2 regions of the Streptomyces sp. NPDC047072 genome follow, and region 1 is predicted to be linked to the other one. Evidence: riboswitches for the same ligand, from Rfam matches in the RefSeq annotation. Region 1 holds a riboswitch; the other holds the start of a gene.
What was found. Region 1 has a riboswitch for S-adenosylmethionine ahead of thrC (threonine synthase). Riboswitches for the same ligand answer to the same signal wherever they lie in the genome.

Region 2: it holds a riboswitch for S-adenosylmethionine, as region 1 does, so the genes downstream of both, ABZ896_RS33155 (ABC transporter substrate-binding protein) here and thrC (threonine synthase) in region 1, are expected to answer to the same signal.

The regions. Positions count from the first base shown of each region.
Region 1 is NZ_JBEYVC010000007.1:42,107-45,311, forward strand. It holds gene ABZ896_RS04830 (MoaD/ThiS family protein) at 437-712, opposite strand; gene thrC (threonine synthase) at 709-1,989, opposite strand; SAM riboswitch class I at 2,007-2,162, opposite strand; gene ABZ896_RS04840 (glucosyl-3-phosphoglycerate synthase) at 2,300-3,205, shown strand, end outside.
Region 2 is NZ_JBEYVC010000101.1:6,763-9,967, forward strand. It holds gene ABZ896_RS33150 (ABC transporter permease) at 1-20, opposite strand, end outside; gene ABZ896_RS33155 (ABC transporter substrate-binding protein) at 24-1,643, opposite strand; SAM riboswitch class IV at 1,929-2,043, opposite strand; gene ABZ896_RS33160 (DUF1684 domain-containing protein) at 2,106-2,930, opposite strand; gene ABZ896_RS33165 (NtaA/DmoA family FMN-dependent monooxygenase) at 2,990-3,205, opposite strand, start outside.

The sequences.
Region 1 (3,205 bases):
CTCCCCTATTACTGGCCCTTGCACGGATCCGCACTTCGCGGATCCGGGTCAGACCTCACCCCCCACAGGTTGGGGGCGTGCGCCGGAACGCGTCGACCGCGGCTGAATGTATCTGTCCAACTGCCGTCTGCAACAGGTCAATCGGACGAGAATTCTGGGCAAGACCAGTCAGGAATGTACGGAGAATTCGCCCGAATTCAGGGCAAGTCGGGCTCCACAAAAGGAGCAAAATACGCAAAACACGCGCACACTTTGGCTGCTTCTCATCGCATGCGGAGCGAGAACTCATATGCGTCCGGCATGGAGAAGGACGCTGCTTCCCCAACTGTACCGCGCTCAACCATAGAGAATTGCCCCCTCCGCTTCTCTCACGGAGGGGGCAATCGGATGAACACTCGGTAATTCCTGTTACCGAAGGTAATGACCAGTCATACGGTCACCCCCCGGCGACGGCCGGAATGATCGAGACGCCCGCGCCGTCCGGGGTCGCCGTCTCCAGCCCCTGCTCGAACCGCACGTCGTCGTCGTTCACGTACACGTTGACAAACCGCCGCAGCTTGCCCTGGTCGTCCAGAACACGCGCCGCGATACCGGTGTGGTTCTTCTCCAGATCGGCGATGACCTCGCCGAGCGTGCCGCCCTCGGCGGCGACCTCGGCCTGTCCGCCGGTGTAGGTGCGCAGGATGGTGGGGATGCGGACGGTGACGCTCATGCGAGGCCAGCCTCTCGGAAAGAGTCCAGGTTGGGTCGGATGGTGGCGGTGAGCCCGGTACCGGCCACCGCGTCGAGGGTCTTCAGGCCGTCCCCGGTGTTCAGGACGACCGTGGTCAACGACAGGTCCAGCAGCCCGTTCTCGATCAGCTTGCGGGTCACGCCCACGGTCACGCCACCCGCCGTCTCGGCGAAGATGCCCTCGGTGCGGGCCAGCAGCTTGATCGCGTCGACGACCTGCTCGTCGTTCACGTCCTCCACCGCACCGCCGGTGCGGCGCGCGATGTCGAGCACATAGGGACCGTCCGCCGGGTTCCCGATCGCCAGCGACTTGGCGATGGTGTTCGGCTTCTGCGGCCGTACGACGTCGTGCCCGGCCTTGTACGCCACCGACACCGGCGAGCATCCTTCCGCCTGCGCGCCGAAGATCTTGTACGGCTTGTCCTCGACGAGCCCGAGCTTGATCAGCTCCTGGAGGCCCTTGTCGATCTTCGTGAGCTGGGAGCCGGAGGCGATCGGCACGACCAGCTGGTCGGGGAGCTTCCAGCCGAGCTGCTCGCAGATCTCGTACGCCAGGGTCTTGGACCCCTCCGCGTAGTACGGCCGCAGGTTGACGTTGACGAAGCCCCAGCCCTCGCCAGCCGGGTCGCCGATCAGCTCGGAGCAGAAGCGGTTCACGTCGTCGTAGTTGCCCTCGATGCCGACGAGCTCGCCGCCGTAGATGGCGGCCATGACGATCTTGCCCTGCTCCAGGTCGTGCGGGATGAACACGCAGGAGCGGAAGCCGGCCCGGGCGGCGGCGGCACCGACCGCGCCGGCGAGGTTGCCGGTGGAGGAGCAGGAGAGGGTGGTGAAGCCGAAGGCGCGCGCCGCCTCGATGGCCTGCGCGACGACGCGGTCCTTGAAGGAGTGCGTCGGGTTACCGGAGTCGTCCTTGATATACAGTCCGCCGGTCACGCCCAGCTCGCGGGCTAGGTTGTCGGCCTTGACGAGCTTGGTCCAGCCCGGGTTGATGTTCGGCTTGTCGGCCACGTCCGCGGGGACGGGCAGCAGGGGGGCGTAACGCCAGATGTTCGAAGGTCCCGCTTCGATCTGCTTGCGGAGTTCCTCGGTGTCGTAGGCCGAGAAGTCGTACGCGATCTCCAGCGGGCCGAAACACTCCTCGCACGCGAAGACCGGGCCGAGCGGGACGCGGTGACCGCATTCGCGGCAGCTCAACGCCGACGCGGGACCGAGGTCGACGGAGTTCGTGGTGCTTGCAACAGTCTGCACAGCCATGGAGGCGAGGCCCTTTCTCCTCATCTTCCTCACGACGCATCTCGCCGTGAGACGGATTTGGCACCTTCCCTAGTCGGGAGCCTCGCGTGACGATCGACATTGATCTACGAGAACCGACTGGAGGGTTGCCGGGGCTTCATCGGGCCGTATCCCTCTGCCCCTCTGGATGAGCGGTATGAAGTTGTGAACGGTGGGGCCACCCCGGACATGCGATGGTCACCCGCCTTGTTCAAGACTGTAACCGACGACCGGGACAGTTGAGAGAGTCGTCCGTACCGCGAGATCGATCACACGTGAAGGAGCCGCCTACGTGCTGGAAGAAGTCGAGCGCTGGCTGACCACCCGCTCCTGGTCCGTGACCGACCGCCCCCTGCACCAGATCATGGCCGCCAAGCAGCGCACGGGCCGGACGGTCAGCGTCGTGCTGCCCGCGCTGAACGAGGAGGAGACGGTCGGCGAGATCGTCTCGATCATCCGCCACGACCTGATGCGCCAGGTGCCGCTGGTCGACGAGATCGTCGTCGTCGACTCGGGCTCCACCGACCGCACCGCGGAGGTGGCCGCGGCGGCCGGCGCGCGCGTCGAGCACCGCGACGCGATCCTGCCGCGGCTGCCCGCCGTCCCCGGCAAGGGCGAGGTCCTGTGGCGCTCCCTCCTGGTGACCACCGGGGACATCGTCTGTTTCATCGACGCGGACCTGAAGGAGTTCTCCTCCGACTTCGTCTGCGGCATCGTCGGCCCGCTGCTGACCGATCCGGGGATCGACCTGGTCAAGGGGATGTACGACCGTCCCCTGGGCGGCGCGCAGGGACAGGGCGGCCGGGTCACCGAGCTGATGGCGCGCCCCCTGCTGAACATGCACTGGCCGCAGCTGGCCGGTTTCGTCCAGCCCCTGGGCGGCGAGTACGCGGCGCGGCGCAGCCTGCTCGAACAACTGCCGTTCCCGGTCGGCTACGGCGTCGAACTGGGCATGCTGGTGGACGCCCTGCACCTGGTGGGCCTGGACGCCCTGGCCCAGGTGGACGTGGGCGTCCGCAAACACCGCCACCAGGACGGCCAGGCCCTGGGCCGCATGTCGGCGGCGATCTACCGCACGGCCCAGCTGAGGCTGGCCCGCGGCCACCTCATCCGTCCCTCGCTGACCCAGTTCGAGCGCGGCGAGACCGGCTTCGAGCCGCGCACGTACTCGGTGGACACGGAGGAGAGGCCGCCGATG
Region 2 (3,205 bases), on a different contig from region 1:
TTGATCACATAGCGGCGCACGGGTCAGCCGATCCAGGTGTCGTGCAGCTGGATCCGGCTGGAAGCGTCGAAGTTCAGGTCGTGCACCTTGTTCGTCACGCCGAGCTGGGTCTGGAGCTCCACCACGGGCGCGTAGGAGGCGTTCTGCACGATCAACTGCTGTGCCTGAGTGACCAGTTCCTTGCGCTTGGCCGTCTCGCTGGTCGCCGCCTGAGCGGACAGCTCGGTGTCCAGGTCGCCGGCCGGGACGCGGTAGAAGTTGGCCAGCTTGGTGGAGAAGGAGCTGCGCAGGATGTCCGGGTCGGCACGGGTGACGTTCCCCCAGGCCGCGTCGTAGTCGCCGGACTGCAGCGTCGGCGCCAGCTGGGTGACCTGGACCTGCTTGAGGGTCACTTCGATGCCGACGGCCTTGAGTTGCTGCTGGATCAGCTCCAACGCGGGCTGATTGGTGGCCGCGTTGGGGATCCAGGTGATGGCCAGGCTCAGCTTCTTGCCGTCCTTCACCCGGATGCCGTCGGCACCGGTCTTCCAACCCGCCTCGTCCAGCAGGGACTTCGCCTTGGCCGCGTCGAAGGAGAGGCTGGAGGCGAGGTTCGTGTAGTCGGGTGTGGTGTGGGCGAGGACGCTGGTGGCCGCCTGGGTGCCGGTCGGGAAGACGGTGTCGGCGATCTGCTGCCGGTCGACGGCGTACAGGATCGCCTGGCGCACCCTGGTGTCCTTGAGGACCGGCCGGGACTGGTTGAGGCCGAGGCCGAACACGATGCCGGGGTTGGCCCGTCGCAGCAGGGTGACCTGACCGCCCTTGAGCGCCGCCTCGTTGGCCCTGCCGACGCTGCTGATCGCGTCCACCTGGCCGGACTGCAGACTGCCCGCCCGTACCCCCGGCTCCGGTACGACCTTGAAGACCAGCTTGTCCAGGTACGCCTCGCCCTTCTTGGCCCACAGCGAGGAACCCCAGGCGTACCCGGTGCGCTTGGCGAGGGTGATCGACTGGTTCTGGACGTACTGCTTGAGCACGAAGGGCCCGGACCCGATCACGCCGTCACTGCACTTCTGCTGCGGTGTCCTCTTCACGCTCGCCGACGACTCGATGCCCAGCGAGTGGGTCGAAGTGGCCTGCAGAAACTGGGCGTTGGGTTGCGCGAAGGTCACCCGGACGGTGAGCGGGTCGACGACCGTGGTGCTCTTGACGCCGCTCAGATACCCCTCGGCCAGGGTCCCGAGGGCGCCGAGCTTCGGCACGGCGTCGAAGTTGTCCTTGACCACCTGCGCGGTCAGCTTCGAGTCGTCGCTGAAGGTGACCCCCGACCGCAGATGGAAGGTGAACGTCCGGGTGTCGGCGCTGATGTCCCAGCTCTTCGCGAGCCACGGCACGATCTTGCCGGTCTTCGGGTCCTGGTCGGTCAGGGAGTCCACGACCTGACGTACCGAGTAGATGGTCTCGTTGCTGGCGACCTGCTGCGGGTCGACGCAGCCGGCGTCCGACCCCACCGCGAAGGTCAGGGTGCCGCCGGACTTCGGCGCGCCGCCGCCGGTGCCGGAACCGGAGGTGCCCGAACCGCAGGCGGTCAGCAGCACGCTGGTGGTCAGGAGGGCGGTGGCCGCCGCCCATCGGGGGGATCTGAAAGCCGGAAGTGCGTTCACGGAGGGGTCTCCTACTGGTGTCACCAGGCAGGGCGGTGCCGTACGAGGTGCGGCGGCGCATGCGCGCAGGGGGAAGCTGAGGTCAGACGCAGACAGGTGCGACGACGACCGGGGCGTGCCGGATCACGACCGGCGACGGGGGTTCGTCAGGCCTGACAGAGGCAGCTGGTCGAGCGCTTCAGATCGATGTGGCGGCGGCGCGCCAGCCGGGAGAACACGGTGGCGAGGGCGAACGAGGCGCTGTGCCGCATGCCGGTCCTCCCCACTTCCGGCCCCGCTCACGGGGCCACGCGCTTGCGGGGATCATCGGCGATCCCCGCCGGGCTTTCACCTGGAGCACCCCACCGCGTAGGAGGGTTGCCGGTCAGCGAGCCAGGGCTTGACGCTGACACTCCATGCCTTTTGTGATCGTACGGAGCGGTTTCGTCGTACGTCAATGGCGGATCCGGAGCGTGAGACGGCTCATGAACCGCCGCGCTCCCGGGGGATCTTGAGGCCCGCCTCGATCGCCACCGGCAGCCGGTTCTCGGCCGGGGGCAGCGGGCAGGTGGCCAAGTCGGTATAGGCGCAGGGCAGGTTGGCCGCGCGGTTGAAGTCCAGGACGACCGTGCCGTCGGAGGCGGGCGGTTCGACGGACAGGGACCGGTTGGCGGCGTACGTCGTGACACCCGAGGTTGCGTCCGTGAACAGCACCGTCAGCGCGCCCGCACCCCGGCCGGGGAACGCGGTCAGCGCCAACTGCCGCCCCTCCAGCTCGAACTCGACCCGGCCCGGAGCGTCGTAGACGTGCTCGAGACCCTCGACCGCGGCGCCCACGGTGGTCGGCCGCGGCGCGTCGAAGGGCACGTAACGACCCGTCACGACCCAGCGCGGGTCCGGGGCGTAGGCGGGTGTCCCGGTGAACGCGGTGCGCAGCGGCGCGTCCGGATGCCGGGGGCGCACGATGTCGTTGCCGCCGCGCTTGGCGACCTCGATCACGGCGTCGCCCCAGACCGCGTTGACGCCACCGCGCTCGGGCAGCACGCCGAAGCGGTGCTCGCCGCGGGCCGGGTTGCCGTCGACGAGGAGTTCCTCGCCCTCGTCGAGGTCCACCACGACCCCGTCGGGGCCGGTGCGCCAGGCTCCGGGCGCGTCCGGGAAGCGCTGCGGCCGCTCGTCGAGCCAGTACAGGCCGGTGACGGCCAGGAAGCCGTGCGGGTCCGCCAGCCGCGCGTCCTGGGTGCGGTACCAGTCCAGCCAGTGCTCGGTGAAGGCGTGGAGGTCTGTCGATGTCGCTTCGGTGGTCATGCGTACTCCTTCGTCATGCGTGTCTCGTCGTCATGCGCGCCTTACGCCCTGTGGTGCCGTCAGCCCGCCTGCCGGTGGTCCGGCGCGGACCGGCGGGTGAGGGGCTCGCGCAGGCCGAGATGGTCGCGGAGGGTGCCGCCGGTGTACTCGGTGCGGTAGACCCCGCGTTCCTGGAGCTCCGGGACGAGCAGGTCGACGATGTCGTCGAGCCCGTCGGGGATCAGATACGGCGTGACGTTGAAACCGTCGACCGCGCCGTGCCGTACGAAGTGGGC